DNA from 4 places in the Noviherbaspirillum sedimenti genome. Region 2 is predicted to be linked to each of the others. Evidence: predicted binding sites of a transcription regulator. Region 2 holds the regulator's gene; each other region holds the start of a gene.
The links. The regulator sigma-54, encoded in region 2, starts transcription at its own class of promoters, with help from an activator protein. The targets are predictions, from matches to a motif close to TGGCANGNAANCTGCTTT.
Positions count from the first base shown of each region.

Region 1 (5,858 bases), 320 kb from region 2:
GCGGACAGCTTTGTCAGCTTGCCTTCGCGCAGCATGTACAGCCGGCTGTCGCCGACGTGGGCAAAATAATAGAAACTGCCGCGCACGACCACGCAGGTCAGGGTGGTGGCCATGCCGGACAGTTCCGGCCGGATCGAGCCCTGCTGCTGTACCCAACTGTTGATTGCCTTCAGCACGCGCTCGAGCGCTTGCGTGACGGGCCAGGTATCGGGCGTGGCGTAATAATCGGTCAGCAGGCCGCGCACCGTATATTCGGATGCCTGGCGGCCGCCTTCGTTGCCGGAAACGCCATCGGCGATCGCAGCCAGCAAGCCCTTGGTGGAAACCTCGGGCTCGCCAGGCGTGACCATGCCGACGAAGTCCTCGTTGCGGGGACGGGTTCCAGCGTCGGTGGCATGGCCGGCGGAGATCAAAAGTGGCATATTTGTGGGACAGAGTTTAAGAGACGCCGCAGCGCGTCGAATTACTCTGTCCCCAACATTATATAGATCAGATTTTCGCCGTCGTCATCGCCGCGCTGCCCCAGGTGGTGCGCCAGCGGCCCTTCACCAGCGACAGGCCGATCAGGGCGATCACCGCCAGCGAGGCGAAAATGACCAGGCCAGCCTGATAGCTGCCGGTCAGCTGCTTCGCATATCCCAGGCTGGACGCCAGGAAAAAGCCGCCGACGCCGCCGGCCATGCCCACCAGCCCGGTCATGACGCCAATCTCTTTGCGGAAACGCTGCGGCACCAGCTGGAACACTGCGCCATTGCCGGTACCCAGCGCCAGCATTGCCATCACGAAGACCAGCACTGCCGTCATCGGCGACTGCAAGCCGACGCTGGCGATGAACAGGAAAGTCGCCGCCAGCATGTACATGATCGACAGGGTCTTGATGCCGCCGATGCGGTCGGCGATGCGGCCGCCGAGCGGGCGCACCAGCGAACCGGCGAATACACAGGCGGCGGTGAAATAGCCGGCGGTAACCGCCGACAGCCCGTACTGACCGTTGAAGTAGATCGCCAGCGACGACGCCAGGCCGGAAAAGCCGCCGAAGGTAACGCCATAGAAAAACATGAACCACCAGGCATCCTTGTCCTTCAATACATGCAGGTACTCGACCATCGATTTCGGCGGCGGCGCCGACGGCGCGTCCTTGGCAAATACCATATAGACGACGAAGGCGATGCCCAGCGGGATCAGGCACCAGCCGAAGACATTCTGCCAGCCGAACGCCAGCGCCAGGCCGGGAGCAAACAGGGCGGCAAAGGCGGTGCCGGAATTGCCGGCGCCGGCAATCCCCAGCGCCGTGCCCTGGTGTTCCGGCGGATACCAGCGCGAGGCCAGCGGCAGCGCCGCTGCGAAGGCGGCGCCAGCCACGCCCAGCAGGATGCCCAGCGTCAGGATGCTGGAATAAGTGTCCAGATTGCCAAGCCAGGCCCAGAACATGCCGGCGATGACGATGACCTGGCCGATCGCGCCTGCCGTCTTCGGTTTCAGATGGTCCACCAGCACACCCATGACAATGCGTAGCAGCGCGCCGGCCAGCAGCGGCGTGGCGACGATCATGCCTTTTTGTGCAGCCGACAGACCGAGATCTTTGGCGATCAGTATGCCAAGCGGCCCGAGGATTACCCAGACCATGAAACTCAGGTCGAAATAAAAGAATGCGGCCAGCAGTGTCGGCGTGTGACCCGCCTTCCAGAATGATGATTTTTGCATAAGTCCCCGCGGGTCCAAAAAAGTGAATGCCATGCCCTATGCAAGTGCCATGCCATCATTTTTGTGCACACATATAAGAGGCGAATTTCAAAAATGATCCGACGCGGTGCCTTGCACCAAATAGGACGGGCAAATTCACCATGAGGGGGCGTCCTTGCGTTTTTTCTGGCTTTTTCCCTGCACCGACAACTGGCATTGCTTTTGCTAGAGAGAGGGAGAGAACAACGAGGAGGGTAGTGCAATGAAGAAGCTGAAACTGGTAATGGTGGGTAACGGCATGGCCGGTGTGCGCACGCTGGAAGAGCTGATCAAGCTCGCTCCGGACGTCTATGACATCACCGTGTTCGGCGCCGAGCCGTATGCCAATTACAACCGTATCCTGCTGTCGCCGGTGCTGGCCGGCGAGCAGACCATCAAGGACATCATGCTGAATGATGTCGATTGGTATGAAGAAAACAATATCACCCTGCACCTTGGCAAAAAGATCACCAGGATCGACCGCGCCAGGCGACTGGTGATCGCCGAGGACGGCACCACGGCGGAATACGACCGCCTGCTGCTGGCCACCGGTTCCGACCCCTTCGTGCTGCCGGTGCCGGGCAAGGATCTGGAAGGCGTGATTTCCTACCGCGATATCCAGGATACCAATGCCATGATCGAGGCGGCCGCCAGACACAAGCAGGCGATCGTCATCGGCGGCGGCCTGCTCGGCCTGGAAGCTGCCAACGGCTTGAAGCTGCGCGGCATGGAAGTGTCGGTGGTGCACCTGTCGGACACCCTGATGGAGCGCCAGCTCGACATGGTCGCCGGCAAGATGCTGCAGAAATCGCTGGAAGAACGCGGCCTGAATTTCCTTCTGCAGAAAAATACCCAGGAAATCCTCGGCGACAAGGATGATGGCAAGAGCGGCCGCGTCAAGTCGGTGCGTTTCAACGACGGCACCGAAGTGCCGGCGCAGCTGGTGGTGATGGCGGTCGGCATTCGCCCCAACACGAAGCTGGCGGAATCGGCCGGGCTGCACTGCAACCGCGGCATCGTCGTCAACGACACCATGCAGACATACGATCCGCGCATCTATGCCGTCGGCGAATGCGTCAACCACCGTGGCACTGCCTACGGCCTGGTGGCGCCGCTGTTCGAGATGGCCAAGGTCTGCGCCAACCACCTGGCCAACTTCGGCATCGGCCGCTACCAGGGCTCAGTCACCTCGACCAAGCTGAAGGTCACCGGCATCGACCTGTTTTCCGCCGGCGATTTCATGGGCGGCGAAGGCACCGAGGAAATCATCCTGTCCGACCCCATCGGCGGCGTCTACAAGAAGCTGGTGCTGAAAGACGACAAGCTGGTCGGCGCCTGCCTGTATGGCGATACCGTCGACGGCACCTGGTACTTCAAGCTGCTGCGCGAAGGCAAGGATATCACCGAGATCCGCGACACCCTGATGTTCGGCGAATCCAATACCGGTCGTCCCGGCGATGTCGGCCACGAAGGTTACACCAAGGCCGCCGCCATGCCGGACGACGCCGAAGTCTGCGGCTGCAACGGCGTGTGCAAGGGCACCATCGTCAAGTCGATCAAGGAAAAAGGCCTGTTCACCCTGGAGGACGTGCGCAAGCACACCAAGGCGTCGGCGTCCTGCGGCTCCTGCACCGGCCTGGTGGAACAGATCATCATGGCGACCGCCGGCGGCGATTATTCGACCTCCGCCAAGGCCAAGCCGATGTGCGGTTGCACCGACCACACCCACCAGGAAGTGCGCGACGCCATCAAGGCCAACAAGCTCTTGACGATCCCCGACGTGATGCAGCTCATGGCATGGCGCACGCCCAACGGCTGCTCGTCCTGCCGCCCGGCGCTGAACTATTACCTGATCTCGACCTGGCCGCACGAGGCCAAGGACGATCCGCAATCGCGCTACATCAACGAGCGCTCGCATGCGAACATCCAGAAGGACGGCACCTATTCGGTGATCCCGCGCATGTGGGGCGGCGAAACCAGTGCGTCGGAACTGCGCCGCATCGCCGACGTGGTCGACAAGTTCAAGATCCCGACGGTGAAGGTCACCGGCGGCCAGCGCATCGACTTGTTGGGCGTGAAGAAGGAAGACCTGCGCGAAGTCTGGCATGACCTCGGCATGCCGTCCGGCCTGGCTTATGCCAAGGGCCTGCGCACGGTGAAGACCTGTGTCGGTTCCGAATGGTGCCGCTTCGGCACCCAGGATTCGACCCGCATGGGTCAGGAGCTCGAGCGCGAGCTGGCGCGCATGTACTCGCCGCACAAGGTCAAGCTGGCGGTTTCGGGTTGCCCGCGCAACTGCGCCGAAGCCGGCATCAAGGACGTCGGCGTGATCGGCGTCGATTCCGGCTGGGAGATTTACGTTGCCGGCAACGGCGGCATCAAGACCGAAGTCGCGCAATTCCTCGTCAAGCTCAAGACCCACGAGGAAGTCATGGAATATACTGGTGCCTTCCTGCAGCTATATCGTGAAGAGGGCTGGTACCTGGAACGCACGGTGCATTACGTCGGCCGTGTCGGGCTGGATTACGTCAAGAAGAAGGTGCTGGAAGACGAAGCCAATCGCAAGGCGCTGTACGAGCGATTGCTGTTCTCCCTGGATGGCGAGCCGGATCCCTGGCACGAGCCGGAAAAGGCGATGGTCGACACCCGCCAGTTTGCGCCCCTCAGCCTCTGATGCCGTCTGATCCACCTATCGAACAAGGAAGAAGCATGACTCAACAATGGAAACCGATCTGCCAGGTGGGCGACATCCCGGTGCTGGGCGCGCGCGTGGTGCAGCGCGCCGGCCAGACCGACGTTGCCGTGTTCCGCAACAGCGAAGACAAGGTATTCGCGCTGCTCGACAAGTGCCCGCACAAGGGCGGCCCGCTGTCACAGGGCATCGTCTTCGGCGAGAAGGTCGCCTGCCCGCTGCACAACTGGAACATCGAACTGGGTTCCGGCTGCGCCGTGGCGCCGGACGAGGGTTGCACGCCGAAGTTTGCCGTCAAGGTGGAAGACGGCAAGGTCTACCTCGACGTCAATGAACTGAACGCGCTCGGTCTGGAGGCGAAGGCTGCATGAGCGAAATCCGGCAAACCAGGGCGACCTGCTGCTATTGCGGCGTCGGCTGCGGCGTGATCATCGAATCCGACGGCCAGCAGGTGCTGGGCGTCAAGGGCGATCCCGCGCATCCGGCCAACTTCGGCCGTCTGTGCACCAAGGGCAGCACGCTGCATTTGTCGGCCAGCCCGGTGCTGCAGCAGCAGGCGCGCGCGCTCTATCCGGAAATGCGCACAGACCGCAACGCCGCGCGCACACGCACGACCTGGGATGCCAGCCTGGATGCAATGGCGCAAAAATTCGCCGACACCATTGCCCGGCATGGTCCGGACAGTGTCGGCTTCTATATTTCCGGGCAGCTGCTGACCGAGGATTACTACGTCTTCAACAAGCTCGCCAAGGGCCTGGTCGGCACCAATAACGTCGATACCAATTCGCGCCTGTGCATGTCGAGCGCGGTCGCCGGCTACAAGCAAACCCTGGGGGCGGATGCGCCGCCGGCCTGCTACGAGGATATCGACCTGGCCGATGTGGTCTTCATCGTCGGCTCCAACACGGCCTATGCGCATCCGATCCTGTACCGCCGGCTGGAAGCGGCGCGCCAGGCCAATCCGCTGATGAAGGTGATCGTCGCTGATCCGCGCAAGACCGACACTGCGCGCGAGGCTGACCTGTTCCTGCCGATTTTGCCCGGGACCGATGTCGCGCTGTTCAATGGCATGCTGCACATCTGCCTGTGGGAAGACCTGGTCGACGCCGCCTATATCGAGGCGCATACCGAAGGCTTCGCCGAACTCAAGCAAACCGTGCGCGACTACACGCCGGCCTATGCCGCCCAGGTCTGCGGCATCAGCGAGCAGGATCTCGTGGCGGCCGCGCGCCTGTTCGGCAAAGCCAAAGCCAGCCTGTCGCTGTATTGCCAGGGTTTGAACCAGTCGGCCTCCGGCACCGCCAAGAACGCCGCCCTGATCAACCTGCACCTGGCTACGGCGCAGATCGGCAAGCCTGGCGCCGGCCCCTTCTCGCTGACCGGCCAGCCCAACGCCATGGGCGGGCGCGAGGTCGGCGGCATGGCCAACCTGCTGTCGGCGCAC
Region 1 is NZ_QYUQ01000002.1:2,413,745-2,419,602, reverse strand. Features, by position in the region: gene D3878_RS11225 (bifunctional protein-serine/threonine kinase/phosphatase) at 1-422, opposite strand, end outside; gene D3878_RS11220 (nitrate/nitrite transporter) at 490-1,704, opposite strand; gene nirB (nitrite reductase large subunit NirB) at 1,946-4,396, shown strand; gene nirD (nitrite reductase small subunit NirD) at 4,432-4,785, shown strand; gene D3878_RS11205 (nitrate reductase) at 4,782-5,858, shown strand, end outside.
Region 1: a site for sigma-54 is predicted at 1,895-1,912, ahead of nirB (nitrite reductase large subunit NirB). Genes of this name have one in related genera too.

Region 2 (5,858 bases):
CGGCAGGCGCGCAAGGTGGCCGATTATATTGCCGGCATGACCGATCGCTATGCCATGCGCGAGCACCGCCGCCTGTTCATGATCGACGAACTCTAGCAGCTCCCTACAGCCAGCAGCGAAGTGGATGGGCATGCGCCGGCCACGCCGGCTGGAAAAAGTCCTCCACCATTTGCGGGCTGACATCCTCCAGCCTCGCTGGCGACCATACTGGCTGCATGTCCTTGTCGATGACGGTGGCGCGGATTCCTTCGGCCGCATCGCCGTGCGCGAAGCACCGCCGCATCATGGAGCGCTCCATGTGCAGGCATTCCTCGATCGCCATGCCGGCGCCGCGGCGCAACTGCTGCAGTGTCACGCAAAGCATCAGGGGAGAGCGCTTGCGCATGGCGGCCAGTGTGTCTTGCGCAAATGGCGCTGGATCGGCAGCCAGTGAAGCCATGATGGATGGCACATCATCAAACGCAAAGTGGCGGTCGATGGCGCCACGCTGCCGCGCCAGTTCGCTGTCGCCCCATTCCCCGGCTTGCATGGCAAATTCCCGTACTTGGGCTGCAATATCGCTGTGGCGCCGCGCGCTCAACAAGGCCGTTTTCAGGGCTGGCAGTTGGGCCGACGGGATGCAGACATCCGCCAGGCCGGCATACAGGGCATCGGCTGCGCCGATGGCATTGGCGGTCAGCGCCAGCCAGGTGCCAAGCTGGCCCGGGCAACGCGACAGGAAATAGCCGCCACCGACGTCCGGAAACAGGCCGATGTTCACTTCCGGCATGGCGATCTTGCTACGCTCGGTGACGATGTGCAGCTTGCCGCCGGAATGGCATTGTGAAATCCCCATGCCGCCGCCCATCACGACGCCGTCCATGATGACGATGTAGGGCTTGGGATAGTGGTGGATCAGGCGGTTGAGCGCGTATTCTTCGGTGAAAAAATCGTCCAGCAGGCCGCTGCCGTGCCGGGCCGTTTGCTGGGCTGTCTGATAAAGGAAACGGATGTCGCCACCAGCGCAAAAGGCTTTTTCGCTATTGCTGCAGAGAAGTACTGCATCGACCGCGTCGTCATCGCGCCAGTCCAGCAGTGTGCGCGTGATCGTGCGCACCATGTCCAGCGACAGCGAATTCAGCGCTTGCGGGCGGTTGAGGGTCAGCAGGCCAATGCGGTTCTGGACACAGGTCAGAATATGTTCGTTCATTGTTCTCGATAATAAAAAAGGGCGCCTGGATTGCGCCCCTGATGGGATCTCTGAAAATCAGCGCTGGAAGCGGCTTACTCCTCCGGCGCGCTGGTGGCCGATGCAGGCAAGTGCTTGATCGCCTGGTGCTGATGGTCCTGGATCATGGTTTTGTACTTGATGACCTGGCGGTCGAGCTTGTCGATCAGGGCGTCGATTGCCGCATACAAATCGTGAGCGATGGATTCGACATGCACATCCTTGCCACGCATGCGCAGCGTGATTTCCGCTCTCTGGCGCTTGTCTTTCTCGGCGAGCTTGTCTACGGTCAGGATGACCGCAGCATCAATGACATGGTCGAAGTGGCGCCTGATACGCTCCAGCTTTGCATGCACATATTCCCGGATGGAAGGGGTCAGTTCGAGGTGATGTCCACTGATGGTCAGATTCATACAGCGCTCCTTGGGATGAGGTCACTGGCGGTTCGTGGTCGACAAACATGCTTGGCCGCCCGAACACAGCAACAAACACAACAAATACTACAAAGACTTGCGCAGGTTAACCGGGGGGATTCTCAGGGCTTCGCGGTACTTGGCCACAGTGCGCCGGGCCACCACCATGCCTTGCTCCTCCAGCATTTCTGCAATCTTGCTGTCCGAGAGAGGGTTCTTGGTGTCTTCTGCTCCTATCAATTGTTTGATCAGTGCCCGTATCGCCGTCGATGAAGCTTCGCCGCCGGATTCAGTGGCGACATGGCTGCCGAAGAAGTACTTCAGTTCAAACATGCCATGCGGCGTCAGCATGTATTTCTGGGTTGTTACACGAGAAATAGTACTCTCGTGTAAACCAAGTGTATCAGCAATTTCACGTAACACAAGTGGGCGCATGGCAACGGCGCCATGGGAGAAAAAATTGCGCTGCCTTTCCACGATGGCTTGCGCGACGCGCAGAATCGTATCGAAACGCTGACGCATGTTCTTGACCAGCCATTTTGCTTCCTGCAATTGCGACGTGAGTGAGCCCTCGCCCTTGTTTTTCTTGAGGATATTCGCATACAAGGCATTGACCCGCAGCCGCGGCATGACATCGTGGTTAAGGGTCACTTGCCAGCCATTCTTGCCGCGTTTGACGATGACGTCCGGGACGACATAGTCGGCTGCATCGCTGGCGAAGATGGCGCCGGGATGCGGATTGCATTGCCTGATGACGTATTGGGCTTCGCGCAAATCCTCATCGTCGCAATCGAGCAGTTTTTTCAGCTTGTTGAAATCGCGCTGGGCGAACAGGGAGAGGTGCTGCTCCACGATCGTCAATGCCATGCGCCGCGTCACCATCGGGATTTTCGGCATGCGGCGGATTTGCAAGGCCAGGCATTCGGCGGCATTGCGCGCACCGACGCCGGCCGGATCGAAGCTTTGCACCAGTTTCAGGGCGATCGTCAATTCTTCCAGTTCGATTTCCAGTTCGGCGGGAAGCCGGCCATGGATTTCTTCCAGCGGTTCTTCCAGGTAGCCGTTGTTGTCGAGCGCATCGACGACCAGTTCGACCAGCGCGCGGTCGCGGATTTCATGTGAACCGAGGCGCATTTGTTCCAGCAAGTGTTCACGCAGGGTGACATGGTGCGCTTCCAGTTGCGGACGGGCGTCGTCGTCTTCCGGGGCCTTGCCGGTGCGCGCGACATCGTCGAAGCTCCATTCGGCCTCGCCGTTGCCGGACTCCTGGGATTCGCCGCCTTCGCCACCTTCGTAGGTGGATTCGCCATCGGCTGCCGGCGCTTCTTCGGCCGCGGACTTTTCCGCCGTGCCCGCATTTGCGTTGATGGCGCCGTCGGCCAGCAGCCGCACCGAGTGGTCAAGCGGATCGTCGACGCGCTCCAGCATCGGGTTGTCGGCGAGGATTTGCTCCAGTTCCTGCTGCAGTTCCAGCGTCGACAATTGCAGCAGGCGTATCGACTGCTGCAATTGTGGCGTCAATGCCAGATGCTGGGAGACGCGTAGCTGAAGGGACTGTTTCATGGAGATGCGCTTGCTTACATCCGGAAGTGTTCGCCGAGATAGACGCGGCGTACCGATTCATTGGCGATGATGTCATCCGGGCGGCCGCTGGCCAGCACCACGCCCTGGTTGATGATATAGGCGCGGTCGCAGATGCCCAGCGTTTCACGCACATTGTGGTCGGTGATCAGCACGCCGATGCCGCGTTCTTTCAGGAAGCGCACGATGCGCTGGATTTCGATGACGGCAATCGGATCGACGCCGGCAAAAGGCTCATCCAGCAGTACGAAACGCGGGCTGGTGGCCAGCGCGCGGGCGATTTCCACGCGGCGGCGCTCGCCGCCCGACAGCGACAGGGCCTGGTTGTCGCGCAGCTTTTCAATTTGCAGCTCCGCCAGCAGCAGGTCGAGCTTTTCTTCGATCGCCGCTTTCGACAGCGACTTGCCATTCTCATGCTGCAGTTCCAGCACGGCGCGGATATTCTCGGCGACGGTCAGCTTGCGGAATACCGAGGCTTCCTGCGGCAGGTAGGACAGGCCAAGGGTGGCGCGCCGGTGGATCGGCAGGCGTGAAATGCTGACATCGTTGAGCGCGATCTCTCCCGCATCGGCGGGCACCAGTCCGACGATCATGTAGAAGGCGGTGGTCTTGCCGGCACCGTTGGGACCGAGCAATCCGACCACTTCGCCGCTGCCGACTTCGAGCGAGACGTCGCGCAATACCTGGCGTGCGCCATAACTTTTCTGTAATCCGCTGGCAAGCAGTCTGCTGCTCATTCTGGCAATCCTTGTGTCATTTCTTTGTTTCGTTGCGCGGCTGGATGACCGCCTTGATGCGGCCGGCGCCGGGCTTGCTGGTGTCGGAAGGTGTGTTATTGACGGCGAAAAATTCAGTACGGTTATCATAGGAAATGAATTCCCCTTCGACTTCGTCCGTGATCTTATTGCCTTCCAGGCGACGCATCCTTGCTTTTGAAAACAGTTTCGCGACATCGGCCTTGTTGTCATATTCGATGCGGTCGGCTTCGCCTTCGATCCAGAGGTTTTCGCCGCCATCGCGCTTTTGCCTGAAGCTGGCCAGTTTTCCCTGGCCTGCGTACAAGGTCGCGAACTGGTAACCCGCGGGATCCTGCGTCACCACCATCTTGTGCGCCTTCATGATGAGCGTGCCGCGGGTCAGCACGACATTGCCGGTGAATGTGTTGACTTGCTTGACATCGTCGTAGGCCATCTGGTCGGCTTCGACATTGGTCGGCTTTTCGGCATCGGCTTTTTCAGCATAAGCAAAGCCGACGGCAAGCATATTGAGCGCAAACAGCGATGCGAAGAAAAATCGTTTCATGGAATATAGCTTAATCGATGCATTAAGATTGCCCGGCATTTAATGCCTTGCCCTGGGCGGAAATATGCCCTGGACGCGGCTTGCCAGGGTGACTTCGCCGGTCGCTTGATTGGCGAACATGCCTGTGCCCTTCAATACCGAGGTGCCGGAAATGAGTTCCACCGGACGGTCGGTTTTCATGACTTCATCATCCGGCAGCACCAGCATATAGTCGGATGTCAGACGTAAATGTTGCGAACTTGCCGAAGCCGGCCTGTCCATCGCGACATTTTTGAACAGGCGTACCTCGCTCATGTCGCTGTTGGTGAGAGCACGCTCGGCCACGATCGTCGTCGTCGGCCGCTGCGCGCTCAAGGTTTTCATGACCGGGCGAGCGATTTCATAGGAATCGTCCTGCGGGTTATGGCTCATGCGCTCTCCGGCGATGTGATAACGGGCCTGGCCGTTTTTCGCCAGCCTGACAAAATTGAAGTGCTCGACGTAGTAGTCGGGGTCGGTGCGCTTGGCGATCGGCGCGTTGTCTTCCATGCTGCGGCGCATGACATCGAGCAGCCAGAAACTGCCCAGCGCCAGCAGCACGGCGACTGCCAGTACCATGCCCAGCTGAAAACGGTTGGCCGTGGCGCGCCGGTCTCTCATGCGAGGTAGGGCGCGAGCGCCGCCTGGTAATTGCCCTGGGCGCGCAGGATGAAATCGCACAATTCGCGCGCCGCGCCGGCACCGCCGGCGGCGCGGGTAAGGTAATGTACACGACTTTGCACTTCGGGGTGGCCGTTCGGCACGCTGGCGGCAAAGCCGACCCGCAGCAGGATCGGCAAGTCGATGACGTCATCGCCGATAAAACCGCAGGCTTCAGGGGTGATGCCGGTTTTGTCCAGCAGTTGCTCGAATGCCGCGCGCTTGTCGTGCACGCCCTGGTGGACGTGAACGATGCCCAGATCGCTGGCGCGGCGCGCCACCAGCGCGGACTGACGTGCGCTGATGATCGCCGTGGCGACGCCGGATTGCTGCAGCAGCTTGATGCCATGCCCGTCCAGCACGTTGAAGGTCTTGATGACCTCGCCTTCCGGACCATAGTGCAGGCTGCCGTCGGTGAGGATGCCGTCGACATCGAAAATCATCAACCGTACACGTGCTGCGCGCTCGTTCGCCTGGTTTTGCATCAGATCACCTTGGCCCGCGTCAGGTCGTGGATGTGCAGGGCGCCGACCAGCTTGCCATCGTCATCGGTGACCAGCAACTGATTGATCAGGAACTGCTCCATGATCTGGGCGGCGTCAGCCGCCAGCTGGTCGGGCCCGATCGTGTGCGGGTTGGCATGCATGACGTCGGCGATGATCAGCTTGCTGAAATCC
Region 2 is NZ_QYUQ01000002.1:2,732,747-2,738,604, reverse strand. Features, by position in the region: gene D3878_RS12775 (deoxyguanosinetriphosphate triphosphohydrolase) at 1-96, shown strand, start outside; gene D3878_RS12770 (enoyl-CoA hydratase/isomerase family protein) at 104-1,189, opposite strand; gene hpf (ribosome hibernation-promoting factor, HPF/YfiA family) at 1,264-1,620, opposite strand; gene D3878_RS12760 (RNA polymerase factor sigma-54) at 1,708-3,183, opposite strand; gene lptB (LPS export ABC transporter ATP-binding protein) at 3,198-3,938, opposite strand; gene lptA (lipopolysaccharide transport periplasmic protein LptA) at 3,955-4,503, opposite strand; gene lptC (LPS export ABC transporter periplasmic protein LptC) at 4,543-5,142, opposite strand; gene D3878_RS12740 (KdsC family phosphatase) at 5,139-5,666, opposite strand; gene D3878_RS12735 (KpsF/GutQ family sugar-phosphate isomerase) at 5,666-5,858, opposite strand, start outside.

Region 3 (5,858 bases), 940 kb from region 2:
CAGCCCATCGATATAGGCGCCATCCTTGTCGAGACCGGCGGCAAGGCCAACCGGATTGGCGAATGTCAGGCCCATCACCTGGCGCTCGTCGCGCGGCGGCTGTGGCAGCAGCCGGGTCAGGCCGAGCGCGTCGGCTTTCTTCAGCGAAGACAGGGTCAGGTGGTGGGCCGCTTCGGCATCGAGCGAGAACAGGCAGGGGCGGGCAAGCGAATACAGGAATTTTTCAGACACGGGCAATCCAGCGCAAAGGTGGGGGTCCCGTCGCCTGGCGGCGGAACGCAAAGTCCGCTATTTTAACGCGCCGTCCGTGCCGCCGGCACTAACTAGTGGACTGTAACATTTAAAAGCGAAGTATACTCATGCTCATGGAGGGCATGATGATACTCACCAAAAGCGAACGCATGGAGCTCCAACAACAGGTCAGTGCGAGGAATGGACGGGCAGATACTGCACGTCGCGCCCGGCTGATTTTGCTGCTGGCCGATGGCCATACCTGGGCCGATATCCGCGCCAAGCTCGATTGCAGCGACAGCTTCATTGATCTCTGGAGCAAGCGTTTTTCCGCAGACCGGCTTGCCGGACTGTTTTCGCGCCATGCCGGGCGGGAACGCTACAAGGTCACCGACCGCATCGAGGCACGCGTCCTGGCCCGAACCACGAAACACAAACCGGCCGATGGTTCGACGCACTGGTCGACACGCAAGCTGGCTGCCGAACTGGGCGGGGGGATTTCGCACATGGCGGTCGCGCGCATTTGGGCCAAGCATGGCATCAAGCCGCATCGCCTCGAAGGCTATCTCGCCTCCAACGATCCCGACTTTGAGACCAAGGCCGCCGATGTGATTGGCCTCTACATGAATCCGCCCCAGCACGCGGCCGTGTTTTGCGTGGACGAAAAAACTGCGATCCAGGCGCTGGATCGGAAAGACCCAGTGCTGCCGCTGTCGCCCGGACGCGCCGAACGCCATGGATTCGAATACTACCGGCACGGCACGCTGTCGTTGTATGCCGCCTTCAACACCAGGACTGGCGAGGTGCTGGGCAAGACCGCTGCGCGGCACACCTCGGCTGAGTTCGTGGCCTTCCTCACAGACATCGTCGCCAACCAACCCAAGGGCAAAGAAATCCACGTCATCGCCGACAATCTCTCCGCGCACAAAACCAAGCTCGTCGCGGCATTTCTGGAGGCGCATCCCACGGTGCATATGCATTTCACTCCTACGTATTCATCCTGGCTGAATCAGGTCGAACTGTGGTTTGCAAAAATCGAACGCGACGTCATTGCGCGGGGCGTTTTCACATCGCTGACGGATCTCAAGAGAAAACTCATGCGTTACATCCGTCACTACAACACCCAGCCAAAGCCAGTGAAGTGGAAGTACTTCGATCCAAGCAAGCGAATCACTCCCGAATCAATTGTTACAGTCCACTAGTCTGGTTCCGGCTGGTCTTGCAGTGCTTCCCAGCGGCCCAGGCGCAGCGCCTGCAGCGGCTGGAAATTCATTTTGTAAGCCATTTTCCGGCTTTCGCGGATCCAGTAACCGAGATAGACGTAGTGCATGCCGAGTTTTCGGGTCTGTTCGATCTGCCACAGGATGTTGTAGGTGCCGAAACTGGCGCCCTGCACATCCGGATCGTAGAACGTATAGACCGACGACAGGCCGTCATCGAGCACGTCGATGATGCTGACCATGCGCAGGGTGCCGTCCGGCTCGCGGAATTCCACCAGGCGCGTATTGACCTTGCTCTGCAACAGGAATTGCGCATACTGGTCGCGACTGTCCTGGTCCATGCCGCCGCCGGCATGGCGTACCGACTGGTAGCGCAGGTACAGTTCGTAGTGGTCATGCATGTAGGTCAGGCTGGTGACCTGGGCAGTCAGATTGCCGTGGCGTTGCCAGGCGCGCTGCTGGCTGCGCCTGGCGGCGAATTCATTTGCCACGACGCGCACCGGCGTGCAAGCCTGGCAACCGTCGCAGTGCGGCCGGTAGGTGAAAATGCCGCTGCGGCGAAAGCCGTTCTGCACCAGTTCCGAATAGACATCCGCGTTGATCAGGTGCGAAGGCGTGGCCACCTGCGAGCGCGCTTGCCGTTCGTCCAGATAGCTGCACGGGTAGGGTGCAGTCGCATAAAACTGCAAAGTTGAAAAGGGCAGATCCTTCAGGTGCGTCATGTCGTTCTGTTACCAGCGGGTTGACAGCGTTTGAATCAATAATTTACACCGATTGCATGCGTTTTATCACACTGCGCTCAAAATAAAGCGATTGGCTTCCAGCACGCGATGCCGGGCTGCGCCACCGCCTGCCTCAGATGGGCGAGGAAGCGGGCGCGGGGAATCGGCGTAGCCCCCAGCGACGCCAGGTGGCCGGTCTCCTGTTGACAATCGATCATGGCAACACCATTGGTTTTCAGGAAATGTACCAGGTAAGCCAGGGCAATCTTGGACGCATCGCTGACACGGGCGAACATCGATTCGCCATAGAACATGCGGCCGATGCACACGCCGTAGGCGCCGCCGACCAGCTGGCCATTGAGCCAGGCCTCGGTGCTATGGGCATAGCCTTGCCGGTGCAGGGCGCCATAGCCGGCGATGATTTCCTCTGAAATCCAGGTGCCGGGGCCGTCGACGCGGGGTGCGGCACAGGCGCGCATGACCTCCTCGAAGGCGCTGTCGAAACGGATTTCCCACTCACCTGCCGCCGCGCGGCTGCGCTCGACTTTTCTCAAGGTCTTTTTCAGGCTGTCGGAGATATGAAAGCGATCCGTCATCAAGACCATGCGTGGATCGGTACTCCACCAGAGAATGGGTTGCCCCTCTGAAAACCAGGGGAAAATGCCATGCCGGTAGGCTTGCAACAGGCGTTCGGGCGACAGGTCGGCACCGGCCGCCAGCAGTCCCGCTGCGCCATCATTTTCCGTCAGCGCTTGCGCGACATCTGGAAATGGCGCATCCACTTCCAGCCAGGGGATCATGGTCATGCCCTAATTTGCATCACGATATCGCACAATTCCGGTGCGTCCGGCGGCTTTGTAAAATTGAAAGAAAGAATTTTCTCATAAAAAACAATGGCTTGTGATATTGCACCAAAATGGAATGAAATTTGCTTTAAAGAAGCACGTTTTCATGATCTTGCACGTTTATTGGGAGAATTTTTGCATGGATGGGGTTAAAAATGGCGCAGACGCCATGTTCATTTTACTCGGCGCGATCATGATTTTGGCGATGCATGCCGGCTTCGCCTTTCTCGAGTTGGGCACTGTTCGCAAAAAAAATCAGGTGAATGCACTGGTTAAAATCTTAGTCGATTTTGCCGTGTCCACAATCGCCTATTTTTTTGTCGGCTACAGCATTGCTTATGGCATCAATTTCTTTTCCGGCGCTGAAGTGCTGGCCGCAAGAAATGGTTTTGAGCTGGTGAAATTCTTTTTTCTACTGACTTTTGCCGCGGCCATTCCGGCAATCATTTCCGGCGGGATCGCGGAACGGGCGCGATTTTATCCGCAACTGGCAGCCACAGCCTTGCTGGTTGGCCTGGTTTATCCCTTCTTCGAAGGAATTGTCTGGAATCATCATTTTGGCTTGCAATCTTGGCTGAAGGAAACTTTTTCGCACGAGTTTCATGATTTTGCCGGCTCGGTCGTGGTACATGCCGTAGGTGGCTGGATTGCCTTGCCGGCTGTGCTGTTGCTCGGCGCGCGGCGCGGACGCTACACGAAGGAGGGCGTAATGACGGCGCATCCACCCTCCAGCATCCCCTTTCTTGCCCTGGGCGCCTGGGTCCTGACTGTCGGTTGGTTCGGCTTCAACGTCATGAGTGCGCAAACGCTTGGAAACATGAATGGGCTGGTGGCCTTGAATTCGCTGATGGCCATGATTGGCGGCACCCTGGTGGCGCTGGTATTGGGCAAGAATGATCCGGGCTTTGTTTATAACGGGCCGCTTGCGGGACTGGTGGCGGTCTGTGCCGGTTCCGACCTGATGCACCCCTTGGGTGCCTTGATCACCGGCGGCGTGGCCGGGGCGATTTTCGTCAAGATGTTCACCTTGACGCAAAACAAGTGGAAGATTGACGATGTGCTGGGCGTTTGGCCGCTGCATGGTTTGTGTGGCGCCTGGGGCGGCCTGGCGGCGGGGATTTTCGGCCTGAAGGCGCTCGGCGGCATGGGCGGCGTTTCGTTCCTGTCGCAACTGGTCGGCACGGCCCTGGGTGTGGTGATTGCCCTGGTCGGTGGCGCGGCCGTGTATGGCGGATTGAAAGCCGTGGTCGGATTGCGACTGGATCCCGAGCAGGAATTCGAGGGGGCGGATCTTTCCATCCACAAGATCAGCGCTACCGCCGAGCGGGAAATCGGCAGGTAGCGGGCAACGGGACGCCGGGGCACCGGCATATCGGATCTACACCGGCTGGCGAATATCCTGGGGCTTGCGGATGTCCTGGGTGTGGAAGCCAAAAGGCGCGCCTTCGCGGGCTTTGGCCAGGTCGGCGAAAAACAGCCTCAGGGTATGGCTGACAGTCGAAAAGGCGAGGTCGTCCCAGGGAATTTCGGCCTCGGTAAACAGTCTGACTTCCAGGCTTTCGGTGCCGGCGGCAAAATCCAGGTCCAGCAGGCGCGCCCGGTAAAACATATGCACTTGGTGCACGTGAGGCACGTTCAGCATTGAAAACAATGGATGCAATGCAATGCGTGCGCCAGCTTCTTCCTCGGTCTCGCGTACGGCTGCCTCTGCAGTGGTTTCATTGTTTTCCATGAAGCCGGCCGGCAAGGTCCAGTACCCGTAACGCGGTTCGATGGCGCGTTTGCACAGGAGTACGCGCGCTGTGCCATCCGCGTCCCAGACTGGTATCGAACCGATGACCATTTTGGGATTCTGGTAATGAATGGTGCCGCATTGCGAACAGACATGGCGTGGGCGATTGTCATCCGGCGGAACCAGGAGCGCGACCGGATGCGCGCATTCTGAGCAGAATTTCATACGGGATCAAAGGGCGTCAAGAGGATAGATGTGCAGTCGTATGGCAATCGCGGCTGCTGCTTGCGACAAGTGTAACATCATGTGGCAATTGCTCGGCAGGGTTTGCAATATTCGTTAATTCGATGTATAGTGTTCGACTCAGACGCGGGGTGGAGCAGTCTGGCAGCTCGTCGGGCTCATAACCCGAAGGTCACAGGTTCAAATCCTGTCCCCGCAACCAAAGTCTTAATATTCCCGCCCATCATCACCTCCTCACGGGCGTCGGAACGCAGCATCTGCAGGTTCTCTATCAGACGACATCTTGGCATCGGTCGTTTAAACCTCTGCGAAACTTACTAATAAAACTAGCCGTGCAAGAGCCGTACATGATTACAGCTGAGGCGAAGAAGGTCCTCGAAACCGCATTGCTTTGCGCGCATGAGCCATTGTCGATCAATGACTTGAAGAAGCTGTACCTTGCCCATGGCGACGCCGAGGAAGAAGTCGGTGCCGATGCGATCCGGCAGATGCTTGAGGAATTGCGCGAGGATTGGAGCGGCAAGGGAATCGAAGTGGTGTGCCTGTCGACGGGCTGGCGTTTTCAGAGTCGCCCTGAAATGAAGGTTTACCTCGATCGCCTGAATCCGGAAAAGCCGCCGAAATATTCGCGCGCCACACTGGAAACGCTGGCCATCATCGCTTACCGGCAGCCGGTCACCCGGGGTGATATCGAGGAAATTCGTGGCGTCACCGTCAATTCGCAAACCATCAAGATGCTGGAAGATCGCGGCTGGATCGAATCGATTGGTCACCGCGATGTGCCGGGGCGCCCTGCGTTGTTTGCCACAACTAAACAGTTTCTGGACGACCTAGGCCTGACCGCGCTGGATCAGCTGCCGCCGCT
Region 3 is NZ_QYUQ01000002.1:1,794,215-1,800,072, reverse strand. Features, by position in the region: gene D3878_RS08470 (quinone-dependent dihydroorotate dehydrogenase) at 1-231, opposite strand, end outside; gene D3878_RS08465 (IS630 family transposase) at 378-1,433, shown strand; gene D3878_RS08460 (arginyltransferase) at 1,430-2,173, opposite strand; gene aat (leucyl/phenylalanyl-tRNA--protein transferase) at 2,251-2,973, opposite strand; gene D3878_RS08450 (ammonium transporter) at 3,158-4,360, shown strand; gene D3878_RS08445 (NUDIX hydrolase) at 4,397-4,975, opposite strand; tRNA gene D3878_RS08440 (tRNA-Met) at 5,119-5,195, shown strand; gene scpB (SMC-Scp complex subunit ScpB) at 5,341-5,858, shown strand, end outside.
Region 3: a site for sigma-54 is predicted at 3,091-3,108, ahead of D3878_RS08450 (ammonium transporter). Genes of this name have one in related genera too.

Region 4 (5,858 bases), 860 kb from region 2:
ACGACGCCGGACAGAATAACGGTAGTCAGCACGCCCTGGGTCTGGATCCAGACCTGGCTGGCGATCGAATAGTCCGGCGCGACCTTGTTGGCGACGTAGTCATAGATGCCGGAACCGCCCAGGGACGGCGCGGCGAACACGCCGGTCAGGATGGCGCCGAGGATACCGCCGACACCATGCACACCGAAGACGTCGAGCGAATCATCCGCGCCAAGCAGGCGTTTCAGACCATTCACGCCCCACAGGCAGATGATGCCTGCCAGCAGACCGATCACCAGGGCACCCATCACGCCGACAAACCCTGCCGCCGGGGTGATTGCCACCAGGCCAGCCACCGCACCGGAAGCTGCACCCAGCATCGAAGGCTTGCCCTTGGCCATCCATTCACCGAAGGTCCAGGTGACGACAGCCGCGGCAGTTGCCAGCAGGGTGTTGACGATTGCCAGGGCGGTCAGGCCGTTGGCTTCCAGGCCGGAGCCGGCGTTGAAACCGAACCAGCCCACCCACAGCAGGGAAGCACCGATCATGGTCATCGTCAGCGAGTGCGGCGCCATCGATTCCTTGCCGTAGCCGATACGCTTGCCGATCACGTAGGCACCCACCAGGCCGGCAACTGCGGCATTGATGTGCACCACGGTACCGCCGGCGAAGTCGAGCGCGCCTTTCTGGAACAGCCAGCCGGCGGCTGCAGTCGCCGCTTCGGCAGCTGCAGCGTCAGTGTAGGCATCCGGACCCGCCCAGAACCAGACCATGTGGGCCATCGGCAGATAAGCGAAGGTGAACCACAGCACGATGAAGGCCAGCAGTGCGGAAAACTTGATGCGCTCGGCAAAGGCGCCGACGATCAGGCCGCAGGTGATTGCCGCAAACGTCGCCTGGAAGGCAACGAAGGTGAATTCCGGAATCACTACACCCTTGCTGAAGGTAGCCGCCATGGTGTCGATGGTGATGCCGTTCAGGAACAGGCGATCGAAGGAACCGATGAAGCTGCCGCCGGTGGTGAATGCCAGCGAATAGCCGTAAATGCACCACAACACGACTACCAGCGAAAACACCATGAAGACCTGCATCAGCACCGACAGCATGTTCTTGCTGCGAACCAGGCCGCCGTAGAACAATGCCAGGCCCGGGATCGACATCATGATCACCAAGATGGTGGCCGTCGACATCCAGGCGACGTCACCCTTGTTGGCGGTTGGCGCGGCGGCCGGTGCAGCTGGTGCCGCCGCAGCAGCGGCAGGCGCGGCAGCCGGCGCTGCGGCAGTTTCCGCGGCAGCGGGCGCCACCGCGGTCACGGCAGGCATTGCCGCGGCGGCTGGTGCCGCCGTTTCTTCCGCCGCCATGGCCGCCGGCGCCAGACTGACTGCGGCCAGCAAAGTGGCCGCCGCCAGGAAGCGTGCAAAGTATTGTTTCATCAGAGTCTCCTTAGAGTGCTTCTTTGCCGGTTTCACCGGTACGGATACGCACGACTTGCTGCAGGTCGTAGACGAAGATCTTGCCGTCGCCGATCTTGCCGGTGCGGGCGGACGATTCGATTGCCTCGATGGCGCGCTCGACGATGTCGTCATCGACCGCCGCTTCGATTTTCGTCTTCGGCAGGAAATCGACCACATACTCGGCGCCGCGATACAACTCGGTATGGCCCTTCTGGCGGCCGAAGCCCTTGACTTCGGTGACGGTGATGCCTTGCACGCCGATACCGGACAAGGCTTCCCGCACCTCATCAAGCTTGAAGGGTTTGATGATTGCAGTAATCAGTTTCATATATAAACCTCTTACGTGGTGGATTAGAAGGTTTTCGACAACGACAAAACAACCGCGTCTTTGCTCACGTCTTTCGACTTGGAGCCGCTGGCGTTGGAATACGTATAGAGTGCCGAATCAGCATTGGAACCGACGTATGCCAGGCCGATCGTGGCAAAGCCGAAGTCGCGCGCCACGCCGATCTTGTAGTCGGTATAGTCGAGGGCGCCGGAATTCTTGAATTTCTGGTGGCCGACATGCAAGCCGAGCGTGGTCTTGTCAGCGATTTCGACGTTGGCATTCAGGTCGAGATAATAGGAACCATCGGCATTGGTGAGGCCGAAGTATTCGTCATTGACTGCATGGCTGTATTTGGCCGAGAACCACTTATAGGAGGCGCCGACATACAATTCAAGCGCATCCGGGCGCACGCCGGCGATCGACGCACCTGGGTAGTAATATTTCAGCAGACCGACATCAGCAGTCAAACCAGCCACAGGCTCAAACTTGTAGCCGCCATAAAAATCCATTTCAAGGCTGGCACCGTCAGGGTACTGGTTGCCGCTGACATTGGAGTTCCAGTTGCCGACATAGAAACCGCTGGAATGGGCATAATCAAAGCCGCCCTGCACCGCTGGCTTACCGAAGGTTTGGGAAATGCCACGGAAACGATAATCGGATGCGACCGTCAGATTGCCGGTAAAGGTATGCGGCGAAGCCGGTGCTTCGGCGAAAGCGGGTGCTGCAAAAGTTGCGAGGACTGCTGCAGTAAGCATTAATTTTTTCATAGTCATTCCCTGTGAGTGTTGAAATAAAAACTGCTTGATGATGTAAGCTTTAGCTTGGTTAGCAGGAGCCGTGCCAACCTATTACCGTGCAGATGCATTGCATCTTTTGCAAATAAGCATTGTTTGGCAGCAAAAAATGCGCCATGCATCGGCAGAATTGCACCATTTACGGGCAATCAGATGGAGATGCATCAAAATAGTGCTTTTTTATCCGTTTAGCCACAGAAAGAGGATTCACCATGAACAAGCCCAATTTCCTTGATGATTTGCAAGCCAAGATCCAGCATGCCATCGACAATTCGCCGGTCAAGGATGTCGAAAAGAATGTCAAAGCCATGCTCAACCAGGGGTTTTCACGCCTGGACCTGGTGACCCGTGAGGAATTCGATATTCACGTCCAGGTCCTGGCAAAGACCCGAAGCAAGCTCGAAGAGTTGGAAGCGCGCGTGGCAGAACTGGAAGAGCAGCTGAAAAAAAATGCGCCGCAGTAAGGATCTGGTCTAGCGGGCGTTGGCGGCAATGCGGGCGTTGCCTTCTGCGGGAACATCAAGCCGCCGCAAGGCATCTGCCACCTCGACATGGAATTGCGCCAGTTTCTTCAAGTCGGCGGGCAAGGGCACCAAGGAACTCCAGAACATGTCGGTCAACTGTGCAGCCGTCGTGTCGATGTCCGGCTTGTTGTTTGTCACCACGTAGTCCCACAGTACGTGCTCCGTGGCGCCATACACGAGATCGCGCAACAGCGGCAGCGGCATGTCCTGGCGAATCTCACCGGAGCGTTGTGCCGTCGAAAACACTTTCTTGAGTGGCGCCGTATAGCGGCGCCTCAGGTCGGCCTGCATCTCGGCAAATTCTTCATCGACAGTGCGGCCTTCACTGAGCACCAGCTTGCACATGCCGGTACCCTCATGCATCAGAGTCGCCAGATGTTTTCGGACGATGAAATGCAGTTGCGCACGCGTGCCGATGATCAACGGCACTTCGCGCTCCAGCTCGCTAGAGATTTCGTCGTACCAAACCTTGATGACTTGCATGCACAGGTCGCGCTTGCTGGTGAAATAGGAAAAAACCGTCGCTTCCGACACATCCATGCTCCGTGCAATTTCCAGCACGGTGGATTTCTCGTAGCCTTGTTCGGAAAAGACCTGACGGGCAACCATCAGGATCTCCTTGACACGGCGTTCCGAGCGGACGCCCAGGGCTTCGCGTTTGCGGGGAGATTTTATTGGTGCAAGCATGATAATGACAGTAAAAAAGTACGCAAAAGCGCTGAACCGGACATTACCCGGCCGGCAGAAAAACGACTATACAACTTAAGCCGCTCACCAGTTCAAAAAACCCAATCCAGCATTATTTGCAGGCGGCCTTGCTGCCGCCCCCACGCCTTGCGCACACCGTGGGTCCAAGTGAATCAAGCCGTCAGGGACGGCTTGATTCACTGCCACGTGTTTCTGCGGCATTCCAGCGGATCCGGTTCGCGAATGCCCGGATTTTACTGGGTTTCGCCAAACAGCTCGCGGCCGATCAGCATGCGGCGTATTTCCGACGTGCCGGCGCCGATTTCATACAGCTTGGCATCGCGCCACAGGCGGCCAGCGGGGTACTCGTTGATATAGCCATTGCCACCCAGCGCCTGGATTGTCTCGCCCGCCATCCAGGTCGCCTTCTCGGCGCTGTACAGAATCGCCCCGGCCGCATCCTTGCGCAAGGCGCGCACGGCTTCCGGCGTCTTGGCGCGGTCGCACGCCTGGCCCACAGCATACACATACGACTTGCACGCCATCATGGTCGAATACATGTCGGCGATCTTGCCTTGCATGAGCTGGAATTCGCCAATGGCCTGGCCGAACTGCTTGCGGTCATGAATGTAGGGAATCGCCACATCCATGCACGCCTGCATGATGCCCAAAGGACCACCCGAGAGCACGGTGCGCTCGGAATCCAGCCCCGACATGAGCACGTTGACGCCTTTGCCAAGACCGCCGATGATGTTTTCTTCCGGCACTTCGCAATCCTGGAATACCAGTTCGCCGGTGTGCGAGCCGCGCATGCCCAGCTTGTCGAGCTTTTGCGCAATCGAGAAACCCTTGAAACCCTTCTCGATCAGGAAGGCCGTGATGCCGCGTGGACCGGCTGCTGGATCGGTCTTGGCATACACCACCAGAATATCGGCATCCGGGCCATTGGTGATCCACATCTTGTTGCCGTTCAAGACATAGCGGTCGCCCTTTTTGTCGGCGCGCAGCTTCATGCTGACCACATCCGAGCCGGCGTTCGGCTCCGACATCGCCAGGGCGCCGACATGCTCGCCTGAAATCAGCTTCGGCAGGTACTTCAGCTTTTGCACGTGGCTGCCGTTGCGGCGGATCTGGTTGACGCACAGGTTCGAATGCGCGCCATACGACAGGCCGACCGAAGCCGAAGCGCGGGAAATTTCTTCCAGCGCGATGATATGTGCCAGGTAGCCCATGGCGCTGCCGCCGTACTCTTCCTCCACCGTAATGCCCAACAGGCCCAAGTCACCGAATTTTTTCCAGAGGTCCATCGGGAACTGGTCGCTATGGTCGATTTCGGTTGCGCGCGGTGCAATTTCCGCTTGAGCGAATTGCTGCACTGCCTCACGAAGTGCAGCAATATCTTCGCCATGGTCAAAACTCAGGCTGGGGAAATCGAGGAATTGCGTCGTCATGATTTTCTTGTCCAATCAGTAGGAAAAAACGGGCATTACCGTTTTTTCATTGTTATATAGCTTGCTGCCAATATCGGTCGCTGATGGTTGGCAGATGTTCGCTTGCCACCGGATGAAAACATCCTCTTCCGGACAACCATTTGTGAGTATAGCTCACAACAAATCAATTTTGAAACACTTTGCTAAGCAAATTCCACTTGATGGACCTTCACATTCACCCTAAAATCCCATTCGTTTGTTAGTGACACTCATATTTTCAGGAATACTGTTGCTGCGCATTAACAACGACATAGGAATAACGGCTGGATTCCTTATCTTGTACAGAGAAGGGATCAATCGGAATACAAGAATTACATTAATGGAGATACACAATGCACCTCAAACTCAGGAAGATTTCGCTCGCCGTCACCCTGGCCGTCGCCGGCATGGCATCGGCATCCGCGCAGGTCAGCAATGATGTCGTCAAGATCGGCGTCTTGACGGACTTGTCCGGCCTGTACTCGGACCTGTCGGGCCAGGGATCGATCATCGCCGCAAAAATGGCGATCGAGGATTTCGGCAAGACCGTACTGGGAAAACCCATTGAAATCGTCACGGCCGACAGCCTCAACAAGGCCGATGTCGCCGCCTCCAAGGCG
Region 4 is NZ_QYUQ01000002.1:3,593,322-3,599,179, reverse strand. Features, by position in the region: gene D3878_RS16730 (ammonium transporter) at 1-1,415, opposite strand, end outside; gene glnK (P-II family nitrogen regulator) at 1,426-1,764, opposite strand; gene D3878_RS16720 (TorF family putative porin) at 1,788-2,519, opposite strand; gene D3878_RS16715 (accessory factor UbiK family protein) at 2,771-3,022, shown strand; gene D3878_RS16710 (TetR/AcrR family transcriptional regulator) at 3,032-3,691, opposite strand; gene D3878_RS16705 (isovaleryl-CoA dehydrogenase) at 4,024-5,220, opposite strand; gene D3878_RS16700 (ABC transporter substrate-binding protein) at 5,592-5,858, shown strand, end outside.
Region 4: a site for sigma-54 is predicted at 2,590-2,607, ahead of D3878_RS16720 (TorF family putative porin). Genes of this name have one in related genera too.